DNA from 3 places in the Staphylococcus pasteuri genome. Region 1 is predicted to be linked to each of the others. Evidence: predicted binding sites of a transcription regulator. Region 1 holds the regulator's gene; each other region holds the start of a gene.
What was found. Region 1 encodes NrdR, which represses ribonucleotide reductase genes. Its sites were predicted from a motif close to AACACNATATATNGTGTT; they were not measured.
Positions count from the first base shown of each region.

Region 2: the regulator NrdR is predicted to act here: its motif matches at 3,847-3,864, upstream of nrdD (anaerobic ribonucleoside-triphosphate reductase).
Region 3: the regulator NrdR is predicted to act here: its motif matches at 3,434-3,451, upstream of nrdI (class Ib ribonucleoside-diphosphate reductase assembly flavoprotein NrdI).

Region 1 is NZ_JAUOQO010000003.1:61,750-67,923, forward strand. It holds gene coaE (dephospho-CoA kinase) at 1-222, shown strand, start outside; gene gap (type I glyceraldehyde-3-phosphate dehydrogenase) at 407-1,432, shown strand; gene nrdR (transcriptional regulator NrdR) at 1,732-2,202, shown strand; gene dnaB (replicative helicase loading/DNA remodeling protein DnaB) at 2,203-3,585, shown strand; gene dnaI (primosomal protein DnaI) at 3,586-4,506, shown strand; gene thrS (threonine--tRNA ligase) at 4,870-6,174, shown strand, end outside.
Region 2 is NZ_JAUOQO010000001.1:288,814-294,987, reverse strand. It holds gene Q4528_RS01335 (assimilatory sulfite reductase (NADPH) flavoprotein subunit) at 1-369, shown strand, start outside; gene Q4528_RS01330 (NAD(P)-binding protein) at 390-1,007, shown strand; gene Q4528_RS01325 (ArgE/DapE family deacylase) at 1,259-2,476, shown strand; gene Q4528_RS01320 (CHAP domain-containing protein) at 2,832-3,623, shown strand; gene nrdD (anaerobic ribonucleoside-triphosphate reductase) at 3,907-5,757, shown strand; gene nrdG (anaerobic ribonucleoside-triphosphate reductase activating protein) at 5,754-6,174, shown strand, end outside.
Region 3 is NZ_JAUOQO010000002.1:138,677-144,850, reverse strand. It holds gene Q4528_RS02820 (peptide MFS transporter) at 1-1,089, opposite strand, end outside; gene queF (preQ(1) synthase) at 1,421-1,921, opposite strand; gene Q4528_RS02810 (DMT family transporter) at 1,939-2,817, opposite strand; gene nrdI (class Ib ribonucleoside-diphosphate reductase assembly flavoprotein NrdI) at 3,618-4,016, shown strand; gene nrdE (class 1b ribonucleoside-diphosphate reductase subunit alpha) at 3,979-6,084, shown strand.

The DNA of each region.
Region 1 (6,174 bases):
GAAGTATGGCTTGTTTATACTTCTGAAAGTATTCAAATTGATCGTTTAATGGAGCGAAATGACTTAACCCAAGAAGAAGCAAAAGCACGTGTTTATAGTCAAATTTCTATAGATAAAAAAAGTAGAATGGCTGACCATGTCATTGATAATTTAGGAGATAAATTAGAATTAAAGCAAAATCTAGAGAAATTACTTAGCGAACAAGGTTTCATAGAAAAGTAAATTATCATTTTAAACTCAATGTCTTTTAAGGGCATTGAGTTTTTATTTTGATAATGTTTGCTTATTACATATGATTATAAAAATATTTTGTAAAGTTTAAGTAAACGCTTTCAAAATGATGTTATTATGTTATACTAATGCCATAAAGTATAACATATAAATAAATGATCAAGGGGTGCTTTAAATGGCGACAAATATTGCAATTAATGGAATGGGTAGAATTGGTAGAATGGTGTTAAGAATTGCTTTACAAAATGATAACTTAAATGTAAAGGCAATTAATGCTAGTTACCCACCTGAAACAATTGCACATCTTATCAATTATGATACAACACATGGTAAATATAATGAAAAAGTAGAAGCTATTGAGGATGGTATTAGATATAAGGACCAAGACATTAAATTAGTTTCAGATAGAAATCCTGAAAATTTACCATGGAAAGACTTAGATATAGATGTTGTCATCGAAGCGACTGGTAAATTTAATCATGGTGATAAAGCAATCGCACACATTAATGCAGGTGCTAAAAAAGTATTATTAACTGGACCTTCTAAAGGTGGACATGTACAAATGATAGTTAAAGGTGTCAACGACGATAAATTAGACGTAAATGAATTTGACATCTTTAGTAATGCATCTTGTACAACAAATTGTATCGGACCAGTTGCCAAAGTTTTAAATGATGAATTTGGTATAGTAAATGGTCTAATGACTACAGTTCACGCTATTACGAATGATCAAAAAAATATTGATAACCCACATAAAGATTTACGCAGAGCGCGTTCATGTAATGAAAGTATCATTCCGACTTCAACTGGTGCAGCAAAAGCATTAAAAGAAGTGCTACCTGAAGTTGAAGGTAAATTACATGGTATGGCTTTAAGAGTACCAACTAAAAACGTATCACTTGTGGATTTAGTTGTAGATTTAGAAAAAAATGTTACTGTTGATGAAGTAAATCAAGCTTTCAAAAATGCTAATCTAGATGGTGTGTTAGATGTAGAAACTGAACCACTTGTTTCAGTAGATTTCAATACTAATCCAAACTCTGCTGTTATTGATGCACAATCAACAATGGTTATGGGAGATAATAAAGTTAAAGTAATTGCTTGGTATGATAATGAATGGGGTTACTCAAATAGAGTTGTTGAAGTAGCTGAACAAATTGGTAAATTAATTGATTCACAAAGTGCAGTAGAAGCAGTTTAAAATTGGTAAAAATAAATATATTGAAGCTGTCAATCAAATCCAAACATAAGGATTAGGTTGGCAGTTTTAATTTTTTATAGAAAGCTTTAGAATAATAATTTAGATGTTTCTATTTTCATTAGACAAATTGTTAAATGAAGAGAAATTTAAGTATATTTGTTTTCATTTTTAAGTTAATATAGCCACTTTTTAAAAATAGGTTACACATTTTGAACCATTTATCTCAAATGCGCTTTCTTTTTTAACGTATGATTTTATAGTATAATTGAGAATAATTAAAATAGAAAAGGGTGACAATTATGAAATGCCCAAAATGTAATTCAACGCATTCTAGAGTAGTCGATTCTCGTCACGCAGACGACGCAAATGCAATTCGTCGAAGAAGAGAATGCGAAAATTGTGGTACAAGATTCACAACATTTGAACATATAGAGGTAAGTCCTTTAATTGTAGTAAAAAAAGACGGAACAAGAGAACAATTTTTAAGGGAAAAAATATTAAACGGTTTGGTTAGATCATGTGAAAAACGCCCTGTAAGATATCAACAACTTGAAGATATAACTAATAAAGTTGAATGGCAACTTAGAGATGAAGGTCACACAGAAATATCATCAAGAGAAATAGGGGAACATGTTATGAATTTACTTATGCATGTTGATCAAGTATCATATGTTCGATTTGCTTCAGTATATAAAGAATTTAAAGATATAGATCAATTATTAGCTTCAATGCAAGGGATTTTGAATGATAATAAACGGAGTGATTTATAAATGGGATTACAATCCTTTGAATTTGGATTAAGACCACAAGACAGTTTTGAAGTTATACAAAATTTCCATTTAAATTCACAACATCTAGAGATACTTAATCGTCTTTTTACACCGTTAATTGGACAACAAGCCATTGGTTTATATCATTTTATGCACCAATTTTCCAATGATAATGAACAAGCTTTAACTCACTATGTAATTATGAACGAATTAAAAGAAAATTTATTAGAATTTAGAAATCAAATGGATTTACTAGAAGCGATCGGATTAATGAAATCATTTGTTAAGCATGAAGAACAACAAACTCATTTTGTTTATCAACTTGTCCAACCTCCTTCTGCATATCAATTTTTTAATGATCCTATGTTATCAGTATTTCTTTACAGTGAGGTTGATAAAAAAAGATATCAAATTTTAAAAAAGCATTTTGAACAAGAAAATAAAGATTTATCGAATTATCAACAAACGACAAGAAAATTTACAGATGTATTTCATGTTCCTAATAAAATAATAGATGTCGATACTCAAAATATACCTCAATCAGGAGAATATGCTGGTATCGATTTATCGAATGAATCATTTGATTTTGAAATGTTAAAATCCATGTTGCATAATCATTTTATTTCAAGTGAAATAGTGACTAAAGATGCTAAAGCTTTAATCATGCAACTTGCAACACTTTATGGATTAACAGTAGATGCAATGAAACATATTATTTTAAATTCGATTACTAGTGCACAACAATTATCATTTGAAGAAATGCGTAAACAAGCTCGTTCATATTATTTAATAGAACATGATAATCAATTACCTAAATTAGAACTAAATCAGAATATTAAACAAAACAATACGGCAACACAAAATAAAGAAGATAAAGATCCTGAAAATGATACAGATGCTTGGTTAGATTTATTAGAACAAACAAGTCCTATTGATATGTTAGCTTCTTGGTCAGAATCTGAACCAACTTTGTCACAAAAAAATATGATTGAAGAATTAATTCATAGAGAGAAAATGAATTTTGGTGTGATTAATATCTTGCTACAATTCGTAATGCTTAAAGAAGATATGAAATTACCTAAATCGTATATTTTTGAGATTGCTTCTAATTGGAAGAAAAAAGGGATTACTACAGCCAAACAGGCTTATGAATATGCCTTGAAGGTAAACCAACCTAAACCAACATATGAATCAAAATCTAATTCCTATCAAGGATATAATAGAAAAAGTAAATTAGTCTCTAGAGAAAAAACACCTAAATGGTTAGAAGAAAGAGACAATCCAAATGCTGCAGAACATTCAAAAGATGAAACTGATGATCAATTTGAAAAAGATCGACAAGCATTTCTAGAACAATTAAATAAAGATTGGGAGGAGGATTAGATGGAAAGTTTTAAGCAAATTGTTGGGTCAAATAAAGATTTCGGAAAAAGAATTGCAAAAATACGTCAACAAGTAGTTAATGATCCTGACGTTAAGACATTTTTAAATGAACATCAATCAGAGATAACAAATGCTATTATTGATGAGGATTTAAATGTTTTACAAGAATATAAAGATCAACAAAAACATTATGACGGTCATAGTTATAACGAATGCCCAAATTTTGTTAAAGGTCATGTACCAGAATTATATGTAGAAAATGAACGTATAAAAATTCGTTATTTACCTTGTCCTTGTAAAATTAAATATGATGAAGAACGTCTTAATTCTCAATTAATTACATCACATCATATGCAACGTGATACATTAAACGCTAAAATAAAAGACATTTATACGACTGGACGTAATCGATTAGACTTAGCAATGCAAGTTAATGATATTTGTAAAAAATTGATTAATAACGAAGATGTTAAAGGTTTATATTTATATGGTCCTTTTGGTACTGGAAAATCATTTATTCTAGGTGCTATAGCTAACCAACTTAAGGCTAAAAAAGTACCATCTACTATTGTCTATCTGCCAGAATATATTAGAACATTAAAAGGTGGTTTCAAAGATGGTAGTTATGAAAGAAAATTACAAAGAATACGTGAAGCTAATATTTTAATGTTAGACGATATCGGAGCAGAAGAAGTTACGCCATGGGTTAGAGATGAAGTGATAGGACCATTGTTACATTATAGAATGGTTCATGAATTACCTACATTTTTCACTTCAAACTTAAGTTATGAAGAATTAGAGCATCATTTATCAATGACACGTGAAGGCGCTGAAAAAACTAAGGCTGCTAGAATTATTGAAAGAATTAAAACATTATCAACACCATATTTCTTAAAGGGAGAAAACTTTAGAAACAATTGATATTTTTAAATAATATTGTATAATGGACTTAAATCTAAATCGTTGAAACTGTTGAAGATAAGATAATTTAATCACTATTACACAGAAAGCCATTACTTGATGAGAATATGGTTAATATATTAAATTATTACTACTTTAATGTATGGCATTTGTAATGAATGCTCGGCTCAAGACCGTTATCTTATGTAGAGAAGACGTTGAATGTAATCTTTTGGTTATATTTTGACGTTCAACTAGGGTGGTACCACGACGATCTCGTCCCTGTATTAGGGGCGGGATTTTTTTGTTTTCTCACATTCGTTACAAATTGATATTTATTCAATAAGTCAACGATATGATTTTCATATTTTAGGAGGTTATAGTATGGATCAAATTAATATTCAATTCCCAGATGGCAATTCAAAAGCATTTGATAAAGGCACTACTACAGAAGATATAGCGCAATCAATAAGTCCTGGATTACGTAAAAAAGCAGTAGCAGGAAAATTTAATGGGCAAATGGTAGATTTAACACGTCCATTAGAAACAGATGGTGAGATTGAAATTGTAACACCAGGTAGCGAAGAAGCTTTAGAAGTTTTACGTCATTCAACTGCTCATTTAATGGCACAAGCTTTAAAAAGATTATATGGTGACGTTAAATTTGGCGTAGGTCCAGTTATTGAAGGTGGATTCTACTATGATTTTGATACTGAAGAAAAAATCTCATCTGACGATTTTGAAAAAATTGAAAAAACAATGAAACAAATAGTGGATGAAAATCATAAAATAGAACGTAAAGTTGTATCAAGAGATGAAGCTAAAGATTTCTTCAAAGACGATCCATACAAGTTAGAATTAATTGATGCGATTCCAGAGGATGAAAATGTAACATTATATTCTCAAGGCGAGTTTACTGATTTATGTAGAGGTGTACATGTACCTTCTACTTCAAAAATTAAAGAATTCAAATTACTTTCTACAGCTGGTGCATATTGGCGTGGCGATAGTAACAATAAAATGTTACAACGTATCTACGGTACAGCATTTTTCGATAAAAAAGATCTAAAAGCACATCTTCAAATGTTAGAAGAACGTCGCGAACGTGATCACCGTAAAATTGGTAAAGAATTAGATTTATTCGCAAATAGTCAACTTGTAGGTGCGGGTTTACCATTATGGTTACCAAATGGTGCTACAATTCGCCGTGAAATCGAGAGATATATCGTTGATAAAGAAGTAAGTATGGGCTATGACCATGTTTATACACCAGTTATCGCTAACGTAGATTTATATAAAACATCAGGTCACTGGGATCATTATCAAGAGGATATGTTCCCAACAATGAAATTAGATGAGACAGAAGAAATGGTACTACGTCCTATGAACTGCCCACACCATATGATGGTTTATAATAACAAACCGCATTCTTATCGTGAATTACCAATTCGTATCGCTGAATTAGGTACTATGCATAGATATGAAGCTAGTGGTGCAGTATCTGGATTACAACGTGTAAGAGGTATGACTTTAAATGACGCTCATATTTTTGTAAGACCTGACCAAATTAAAGAAGAATTTAAACGTGTTGTTAATTTAATTCAAGATGTATACAAAGATTTTGGATTTGAAGATTATACTTTCAGATTAAGTTATCGTGATCCAGAAGATAAAGAAAAATATTTCGAT
Region 2 (6,174 bases), on a different contig from region 1:
GGGTTAAAAGGAAATACATGGCTATTCTTCGGTGAACAACATTTTGAAACGGATTTTCTATACCAGGAAGATTGGCAAGAGTGGTTGGATAAAGGTTATCTAACTCAACTAGATGTTGCTTTTTCTAGAGATACTGAACACAAAGTGTACGTACAACATCGTATTTTAGAAAATAGTGAGCAATTTAATGAATGGATTCAAAACGGAGCGGCTATTTACATTTGTGGAGACGAAAAACAAATGGCTAAAGATGTACATCAAACAATTAAAGAAGTATTGATAAAAGAACAAAATTTATCTGAAACAGAAGCTGAAGATTATCTAAAACAAATGAAAAAAGAAAATAGATATCAAAGAGATGTCTATTAAAATAGAAATGGGGATTACGCATGCAAATGCCAATAATGATTGATTTAACAAATATGAATGTAGTTGTTATTGGAGGCGGAAAAATTGCCACTCGTCGCGTAAGTTTGCTCCTTGAATATACATCACAAATTCATGTAGTCAGTCCGCATATTACAGATATATTGGAACAACTAGTACGACAGCAACAGATTACGTGGGAAGAAAAATCTTTTGAAGCATCAGATGTAAACGATGCCGACCTAGTGATTGCCGCTACAAATCAAGCGCATGTTAACGATGAAATTAAAAATCATATATCCCCTCACACACTATTTAATCATGTTGGTAATGCCCAACAAGGTAATATAACGTTTCATAATCAACTTAGAAGAGGAAGATTAACTATCAGTGTCTCCACAGAAGGTGCAAGTCCCAAATTAGGAAAACAAATTATTCAAGATTTATCTGAAACATATGACAAATCTTATGAGAATTATATTGATTTCTTATATGAGGCAAGACAATTAATTAAGGCGAAAGTAATAGATTCGTCTAAGAAACAGCAACTACTTAAAGATATTTTGTCTAAAAAATATTTTAATCAAGCAGAACAACAATCATTTATAAGTTGGCTTGAATCTATGAATTCATATAGATAGAGGACGTCTTGAAGTATGTATAAGAGTTTTAATAATACATTTAACTATGTTTATAAACAGTAAATAATTCGTTATTTAATTAATAGAGGGTACGATGAAGAAAGTTGACATTTCATCGTATCCTCTTCGTTTTTTCCCAAAAAATCGGTACACAGTAAAATACATATTTAAAATAGTGTTTATTTATTGGTTGTAAGTGAAATATTTAATGTAAAGTGATTAATTACATGGAATACAATGGGGATGATGACATGAGTGTATTTTCAGAAGAAGATAAAATAAAAATTTTAGCTGATATTGTAGAAATAAATACTGAAAATGATAATGAGCTTGAGGTTTGTAATTATTTTAAAGCATTATTGAACAAATATGATATTGATTCGAAAATAATAAAAGTTGACAATCGTCGTGCTAATTTAGTTGCTGAAATAGGTGAAGGAAAGCCTAAAATTGCTATATCAGGACACATGGATGTAGTTGACGCAGGAGATTATAATGAATGGAAATATGATCCTTTTAAATTAACTGAAGAAGATGACAAGTTGTATGGACGTGGAACAACAGATATGAAAGGTGGATTAGCAGCATTAATTATAGCCATGATTGAGATTAAGGAATCGGGTCGTTTACAAAAAGGGACAATTAGATTAATGGCTACTGCTGCAGAAGAAAAAGAAATGTCAGGTGCTCAATTATTTAAAGAACAAGGATATGTTAATGATTTAGATGGAATGATCATTGCTGAACCATCAGATGGTTTCGCTTTTTACGCAACAAAGGGATCTATGGGATTAAAAGTAACATCTAAAGGCATACCGGCACATTCATCTTTACCATCATTAGGGCACAACGCAATCAATTCATTAATTGCATTCATACAAAGGATTAAAGAAAAATATGTTGAAATCAAAAAGAACGAAAAAGAACATTCGCTTGATGTTCATCCTTATATTGATGAATGTATTAGAGAGCAAGGTCATTATAATGATGGTGACCTAAAGGAAGATGTGGCAGCAGGCCTAGTAATTGTAAACTCAATTATTAGAGGAGGCGAGCAATTCAATACAGTGCCAGAATCTGCCTACGCAGAATTTAATATAAGAACAGTGCCAGAATATGATAATGTTGCTATTGAAAAGTTATTTAAAGATACTGTAAAAGAAATAGACAGTGAAAGATTATCTGTAGAAGTCACTGTTAATCATCCTACAGTTTATACGCATAAAGATAATCGTTTAATAAACACATTTTTAGAATATAATCACGACTTCAAAGTATCAGGTATGGTTGGTGCAACAGATGCAGCAGAATTACTAGGGGATAAAGATGAAGATTTTGATTTAGCTATTATTGGACCAGGACATATAACGTTGGCACATCAAACAGACGAATATGTTTATAAATCTAGATATTTAGATTATATAGATATGTATCAACAAGTTATATTGAATTATTTGAATCAACATTAATAGATTATCAAATACTAAGATAATAGTAGAAATAAAGCTATTATCTTAGTATTTTTATGTCTGTAATTGTCAGATAAATTACATAAACAGTAATAAATAATATAAATATAATTAAATAATAGCCTAGGCAATGAATTGAAAGCCATTACAACGATATCCAACAATTTTACAAAAAATGTTGGATTATTATGATTCATTTACAAAACATTAACATTGACCACAAACTCTTGTATGTCTGTTAGAGTGTGACTTGTCGTTATTTAACGAGTAAAAAACTTTTATTAATTGAAAATTGAAGGTAGCCACGAGATAAAGAGAATAAACAGTTATATCAATCTTTAGGAGGATATTTAAAATGAAAAAAATCGCTACAGCTACAATCGCAACAGCAGGTTTCGCAACTTTTGGTTTAATGCAACATGATGCAGATGCAGCAGAAAACAATAATAATGGATATAATCCTAATGATCCTTATTCATATGAATACACATACACAATAGACCAACAAGGTAATTACAATTACGATTGGAAAGGTAATTGGAGTCCTAACCAACAGAACCAACAAAATCAACAACAAGCTCAACAACCACAACAAGGTAATTACTATAGTTATTCATATGGTAACCAAGGAACTCAAAGCTACAATTCAAATAACGCTACAACAAATAATAATCAATCTACACAATCTTATACAGCAAATAATTCAAATAACCAAGGTGGCGGATTAGGTGCTGATTATTCAACATCAGATAAAAATATTAAAGTAACTACACAAAATGCGCCATCATCAAATAATTCAACTGCATTTTCAGGTCAATCAAGCTCTGGTTCAAATGCATACACAGCTGGTCAATGTACTTATTATGTATATGACAAAGTTGGCGGAAAAATTAGTTCTAACTGGGGCAACGCTAGCAACTGGGCAAACGCTGCTGCACAAGATGGTTATAATGTAAGTAATTCACCTAAACAAGGTGCAATCATGCAAACATCACAAGGTGCATATGGTCACGTTGCTTATGTTGAAAATGTAAATTCTGACGGTTCAATTAAAGTTTCAGAAATGAACTATAATGGTGGACCAGGTAACGTATCAACTCGTACAATTTCAGCTAGCCAAGCTGGTTCATACAACTATATTTCATAATATAGATTGAGTTTATTAAGACAAACTTACCATGAGGTGGGTTTGTCTTTTTTTATTTTAAAAAATAAGTTATTTATGCTGATTAAAATAAGAGTACTAATATAGTAGCGCACGCATTGTTATCAATTGGATTGCTATCAATAATGTAAGAATTATTTTATAGTTGTTCATTAATTGGTAAAAACTTTATGACAGTTTGGTTAAGTGTCGAGTTATCCATTGAATAACTATATATAGTGGATTAAGTTTAAATTGGACACTATATATAGAAAAGAGTGAAAAGATGAATCAACTAGAACAATCATTAACTGGACTTATAGAAAAAGACCCAACTATAGTAAATGAAAATGCTAATAAAGATAGTAATACTTTTTCCACAATGAGAGATTTAACAGCAGGAATTGTTTCTAAATCATATGCTTTAAATTACTTATTACCTAAACATATAGCGCAAGCACATGAAAGTGGTGATATTCATTTTCATGATTTAGATTATCATCCATTTCAACCTTTAACGAATTGTTGTCTTATAGATGCAGAAAGTATGTTAAAAAATGGCTTTGAAATCGGTAATGCTAATGTAACTTCTCCTAAATCCATTCAAACAGCGTCAGCACAACTTGTACAAATTATTGCTAATGTTTCTAGTAGTCAATACGGTGGTTGTACAGTTGATCGTGTAGACGAATTACTTAGTAAATACGCAGAAAGTAATGAACGGCATCATAGTGAAATGGCTCATAATTATGTGAAAGAAGACCAGATTCAAAAGTATATAGACGAACAAGTTACAAAAGATATTAACGATGCTATAGAAAGTTTGGAATATGAAATTAATACTTTATATACATCAAATGGCCAAACACCTTTTGTGACTTTAGGTTTTGGATTAGGAACTGATCGATTAAGTCGAAAAATACAGCAAGCTATTTTGAATACAAGAATTAAAGGACTAGGTAAAGATAGGGTAACAGCTATTTTCCCAAAATTAGTATTTTCGATTAAAGATGGTGTGAATTTGAAGCAAAATAATCCTAACTATGATATTAAGCAACTCGCATTAGAATGTTCAACGAAACGTATGTATCCAGATATTTTAAATTACGATAAAATTGTTGAATTATTAGGTGATTTTAAGGCACCAATGGGATGTCGATCATTTTTACCAAGTTGGCGCAATGACAAAGGAGAATTTGAAAATAATGGTCGTTGTAATTTAGGTGTCGTGACATTAAATTTACCTAGAATAGCTTTAGAATCAGAAGGGGATATGACGACGTTTTGGAAACTATTTTACGACAAAATGACATTAATGCATGATGCATTAGTATATAGAATTGAACGACTAAAAAGTGCTACAGTCAATAATGCTCCTATTCTGTATAGAAGTGGTGCATTTAAATACAAACTTAACGATGATGAACAAGTCGATACTTTATTCAAAAATAAAAGAGCTACCATTTCTATGGGTTACATTGGGTTATATGAAACTGCAACAGTTTTTTATGGACCTGAATGGGAGGATAATCAAGAAGCTAAAGCATTTACGCTAGAAATATTAAAGGAAATGAAACGTCTTCAAGAACAATGGACCAATCAATATGATATTTGGTTCAGTATTTATAGTACACCGAGTGAATCTTTGACAGATCGCTTCTGTCGATTAGATAAAGAACGGTTCGGTGACATTCCAGATATCACAGATAAAGGTTATTACCAAAATTCATTTCATTATGATGTAAGAAAAGATATTACACCATTTGAAAAAATTGATTTTGAAAAGGATTATCCATATTATGCGAGCGGTGGCTTTATACATTATTGCGAATACCCAAAATTGAATCATAATATTAAGGCATTAGAGACAGTATGGGATTACGCTTATGAAAGAGTAGGGTACCTAGGAACAAATATTCCTATTGACCATTGTTATGAATGTGGCTTTGATGGAGATTTTGAGTCTACTAAGAAAGGTTATAAATGTCCACAATGCGGCAATGATAACCCAGAAACAGTAGATGTAGTTAAACGTACATGTGGCTATTTAGGTAATCCAGTACAACGTCCTGTCATTGAAGGTAGACATAAAGAAATGTGCGCCCGTGTTAAACATATGAAGGAATCTAAAGCATGAAATCTTATTTGAAAATTGAAAATGGGCGTGGATATATCGCTAAAATAGAGACGCATAGTTTTGTAGATGGAGAAGGCGTACGTTGTAGTGTCTACGTTTCTGGTTGTCCATTTCAATGTCTTAATTGTTATAACGAAGCTGCACAAAATTTTAGATATGGAGAACCTTTTACAGATGATATATTAGAAGAAATTATCACATATTGTGAACCTAATTTTATAAGTGGCATAAGTATTTTAGGTGGAGAACCATTTTGTAATTTAGACGTAACCTTGAAGTTAGTACAAACGTTTCGACAACATTTTGGACAGCAAAAGTCTATATGGGTATGGACTGGGTTTCAATATGAATATTTAGCGCAAAATAAAGGTAAACGTCATCAATTATTAGAATATGTAGACGTTTTAGTGGATGGAA
Region 3 (6,174 bases), on a different contig from region 1:
TTGCCAAATCATTGAAATGACTGGTGCAAATAATAAGATGAATAATGGATTAATAGATTGGAAAATAGTTTCTCCGAAGTTTGTTTTCCATCCTAAAAGATTCAATTTCATATCTGAATGTTCAATACCATAAATGTTTAATACGTTTGATCCTTGCTCTTGGATAGCCCAGAATACCATACCTAAAATAAATAATGGTATAAATGCTTTAGTTCTTGAACGTTCGACCTCAGTGACATCTTTACTACGAATCATAACTGTGAAATAAGAAATTGGTAATACAATACCTAATACTAAAACAGTATTACTTACTAAATCGAATGATAATGTATTAGTCATATATGTAACGATTAATACAATGATGATAATTGCTACGATAGCACCTACAATAGCAGAATATTTTTTCTTTTCTGAAGGTGAAAGTGGGTTTGTTGGAGACATACCAACACGACCTAAATTTTTACGATTAAATAATATATACCATACTAACCCAAGTGCCATACCGATAGCTGCAATTAAGAAACCACCGTGGAAGTTTTTAACATCTAAAAATTGTTGCAAGATAATTGGTGAAATTAAAGCACCGAAGTTAACTGACATATAGAAAATTACAAATCCAGCATCCATACGAGTGTCATCTTTAGTATATAATCTACCAACTATATTAGAGATATTTGGTTTCATCATACCTGAACCTATAATGATGAAAAACATTGATGCGAATAAACCAACCATTGAGAATGGTAAGCTTAAGCAAATATGTCCGATAATAATGAGCACAGCACCAATTAGTGTCGCACCTCTAGTACCTGTAATTCTGTCAGCAATCCAACCACCTGGAATACAAGACATGTAAATTAAAGCACCGTAAACAGACATAATAGACATCGCAGTCGTTCTATCAATTCCTAATCCATGATTAGCAACTGAGTAGTACATATAGAATAAGAGCATTGCACGCATGCCGTAATAACTAAATCTCTCCCAAAATTCTACGAAAAATAATACACCCAATCCTCTTGGATGCCCGAAGAATCCTGTTTGTGGTATTTCTTGTATTGCTTGTTCATGGGAATTATTGGCTTTCATATATTTATCCCATCCTTTCTTTTCCCGTAACGCTAACGTTAAGTCGTTTTTAAAAATTGTACTATTGAAATTAAGAAGTTGCAATAATATTCAAAAAATTATAAAAAAGAAAATTCAGTCAATTTACTTGTGATTATTTTATGTATAATTCATACAAAGTAATTAATCATTAACTTCTTAAGATTTAGTACTAGTACTATATAAAATACGCTTTAACTCAATAAAGTGCAAGAGTTTTTTGAAAATTAAATAAAAAACTTTAGCACTAAATGAAACATCTTGCGAGGACATTTCAAAGTACTAAAGTTTTAACAATAAAATAATTAAGGTATTAACGATTGTCTACATTTTCTGGATACATATCATGGTTCATCATTCTATGTTCAGCCATTTGTTCATATTTTGAATTTGGACGACCATAATTTGTATATGGATCAATTGAAATACCGCCACGAGGTGTGAATTTACCCCATACTTCAATGTAATGGGGATCCATCAAATCAATTAAATCATTCATAATAATATTCATACAATCCTCATGAAAGTCTCCGTGGTTTCTAAAACTAAATAAATATAATTTTAATGATTTAGATTCTACCATTTTGATGTTAGGAATATATGAAATATAAATTGTAGCAAAGTCAGGTTGACCAGTAATAGGGCAAAGAGATGTGAATTCTGGACAATTAAATTTAACAAAGTAATCTCTGCCTTGGTGTTTATTCTCAAAAGTTTCTAAAACATCAGGTCTATAATCAAAATCGTAAGTATTATTTTGATTGCCTAGTAATGTAATATCTTGTAATTCATCTTTTTGACGTCCTTGTGCCAAAAGAATCACTCCTTTAATTAAGATTTAGATTGTTGTTGAGTTGCGTTTGATTCTCGTCTAGCTTTTTCAAACATATAATAACTTGCGCCAATAATTACGACATATCCAAGTGTAGCTAATACATCAGGTGATTCTCCGAATAAAATGAATCCGAACAATGCCGTAAATATAATAGAAGCATAAGTAAATATAGAAATATCTTTAGCTGCTGCGAAACTATAAGCTAATGTGATACCAATTTGACCTACTGCAGCTGATAATCCAGCTCCAAATAAATATAGTAACTGTAAATTACTCATTGGCTCATAAGTAAATATTGTAAATGGTATAAGTACTACTACAGAAAATAAAGAGAAATAAAAAACAATAGTATAAGGTGCTTCTCTAGTACTTAAAGCACGTACACAAGTGTAGGCTGAAGCGGCAAAGATACCTGAGAATAGTCCAATAAGTGATGGTATGATTGAAGAAGAAAATTCAGGTTTTACTATTAATAGCATCCCTAATATTGCTACAACCATCGCTGTAATTTGATATTTACGAATTTTTTCATTTAAGAAAATCAAACTGAATAAGATTGTCCAAAAAGGATTGAGCTTCATTAAAGTATCAGCATCACTGAGCACCATATGGTCAATTGCGTATATATTGAACAATACGCCAATCAATCCAAGTGCGGATCTTGAAATAAGTAATGGTTGACTACTTAACTTTCCGAACATAGGCTGCTTATATTTATATATGAAGAATAATGGTATAAACATAGCAACTAAATTTCTGGCTAAAGACTTTTGAAAAACAGGTAAATCACCTGCTAATCTGAAAAATACAGACATAAAGCTAAAGCCTACTGCAGAAATTAGGATTGCAATAATACCTTTAATTTTAGGATTCAATACTATCGCCTCATTTATAAAAATTTAACGTTACTATAGTAGCATAAATGATAGGGTTATGCATAAAAGACTTGATATTTTGGAACAAAGATTATACAATATCAATACGAACATACGTTCTGTAAAGTTTGCTTTGATTGATGGCATTAAACATTTTTAATATCCCTAAAAAATTGTATATAACTGAAAACGATTGCAATTCAATTCTATTGCTTTATAGGTTGTATACGTTGTAATGATAGGATTTTCGTTAATGTATTGGAATGATGGTTATGTATATTTTCTTTAAAAAAGCAAGTGATTTTAACTGAAAAATTTTTTTATTTTTATTGAGGTAAGACTAATGGTGTAGTGGTGCATGTTCAAAAGAAAAGACGAACATTAGACATAAAACTTTAACTTTAAATAAGTATAGCTATTATGTATAATGAAACACAGAATATAGTACCGATATTAATAAACAGACACAATATATTGTGTTTTGAAACGGTACTAATAAAATGAATAATCTTATTATAAATGCAAAATGACACTGATAATTTAAGAAAAAACTCTTATTAACAGTGTTTAGGCACAAAATGTTTAATTATACTATATAGATCTAAATTCGAAACTAACCACTATATCTTGTGGTTTGAAAAATAAAATCACATATTAATATAAGGTCATATAGTTTTTATAAACGTTTCGTTTAGTGACTCATTTCATTCTACAACACAATGTTTTGTAGGAAGCTTTCCTTAACAATAAAGGAGAACTTCTTTTTTAATTTTTTTAAATTGGTGAAAGAAGGCGATCCAATGAAAGTAGTATATTTTTCATTTTCAGGCAATGTACGTCGATTCATTAAACGTGCTGAAATCGAAAATGCGATGGAAATTACATCTGACAACTGTACAGAAACTATTAATGAACCCTACATTTTAGTTACAGGAACCATAGGGTTTGGTGAGGTTCCTCAACAGGTTCAGGCTTTTTTAGATGTTAATCATTCAAATATTAAGGCCGTGGCTGCAAGTGGAAATAGAAACTGGGGTCAGAACTTTGCTAAAGCAGGGCGTACTATATCTGAAAAATATGATATTCCGTTGTTAATGAAGTTTGAAGTGCAGGGAACAAACAAAGACGTTATCGAATTTAAAAACAAGGTGGGTAATTTTAATGAAAACTATGGACGAGAAGAAGTACAATCATATTGAATTAAATAACGAAGTTACAAAAAGAAAAGATAATGGTTTTTTTAATTTAGAAAAAGACCAAGAGTCACTTAAAGTATACTTGGAAGAAATCCACGATAAAACAATTTATTTCGATAGCGAAATCGAAAGATTACATTATCTTGTAGACAATAACTTTTATTTCAATATCTTTGAAAAATATAATGAGGCAGATTTAATTGAAATTACAGAATATGCGAAATCAATTAATTTCCAATTCGCAAGTTATATGTCAGCAAGTAAATTTTATAAAGACTATGCACTTAAAACCAATGATAAACAACAATTTTTAGAAGATTATAATCAACACGTTGCTATCGTATCAATGTACTTAGCTAATGGTGATAAAAACCAAGCGAAACAATTTATTTCATCCATGGTTGAACAACGTTACCAACCAGCAACACCAACGTTTTTAAATGCTGGTAGAGCACGACGTGGAGAATTAGTGTCATGTTTCTTATTAGAAGTAGATGATAGTTTAAATTCTATTAACTTTATTGATTCAACTGCGAAACAACTAAGTAAAATTGGTGGCGGCGTTGCTATCAATTTATCAAAATTACGTGCACGTGGTGAAGCAATCAAAGGTATTAAAGGTGTAGCTAAAGGTGTATTACCTGTTGCTAAATCTTTAGAAGGTGGATTTAGTTATGCTGACCAATTAGGACAAAGACCTGGTGCAGGCGCAGTTTATTTAAACATCTTCCATTATGATGTTGAAGAATTTTTAGATACTAAAAAGGTAAATGCTGATGAAGATTTACGCTTATCTACTATTTCAACTGGTTTAATTGTCCCTTCTAAATTCTTTGATTTAGCTAAAGAAGGTAAAGACTTCTATATGTTTGCGCCACATACTGTAAAACAGGAATATGGTGTGACTTTAGATGACATCGATTTAGATAAATATTATGACGACATGGTTGCAAATCCAAACGTTGAGAAAAAGAAAAAAGATGCTCGTGAAATGTTAAATACGATTGCACAAACACAATTACAATCAGGTTATCCTTATTTAATGTTTAAAGATAATGCGAATAAAGTACATGCTAATTCTAATATTGGTCAAATTAAAATGAGTAACTTATGTACTGAAATTTTCCAATTACAAGAAACATCTGTAATAAATGATTACGGCACTGAAGATGACATTAAAAGAGATATTTCATGTAACCTAGGATCATTAAATATTGTTAATGTAATGGAATCTGGAAAATTCAGAGACTCAGTTCATACTGGTATGGATGCATTGACTGTGGTTAGTGATGAAGCTAATATTCAAAACGCACCTGGTGTTAAAAAAGCAAACAGTGAGTTACATTCTGTTGGTCTAGGAGTTATGAATTTACACGGTTACTTAGCTAAAAATAAAATAGGTTATGAATCAGAAGAAGCTAAAGATTTTGCTAATATCTTCTTTATGATGATGAATTATTATTCTATTGAACGTTCTATGCAAATTGCTAAAGAACGTGGAGAAAAATATCTTGATTTTGAGAAATCTGACTATGCAAATGGAAAATATTTCGAATTCTACACATCTCAAGAATTTGAACCACAATTTGAAAAGGTACGTGAATTATTCGAAGGATTAGATATCCCAACTGCTGAAGATTGGAAAGCACTACAAAAAGACGTTGAACAATATGGTTTATATCACGCATATCGATTAGCTATTGCACCAACTCAAAGTATTTCATATGTGCAAAATGCTACAAGTTCAGTGATGCCTATTGTTGACCAAATTGAAAGACGTACTTATGGTAATGCAGAAACGTTTTATCCAATGCCATTTTTATCACCAGAAACAATGTGGTATTACAAATCAGCATTTAACACTGATCAAATGAAATTAATTGATTTGGTATCAACTATTCAAACTCATGTTGACCAAGGTATTTCAACAATTCTATATGTTAATTCAGAAATTTCTACTCGAGAACTTTCTAGATTATATGTATATGCGCATCATAAAGGTTTGAAATCTCTATACTATACTCGTAATAAATTATTAAGTGTAGAAGAATGTACAAGTTGTGCTATCTAAAATCATAAACAAATATAATAGAACATTAAGCTTAATCTAATTGAATTTATGATTTAGAGTATCTAAAAGAATAAAGAAAAGTGGTTGAGA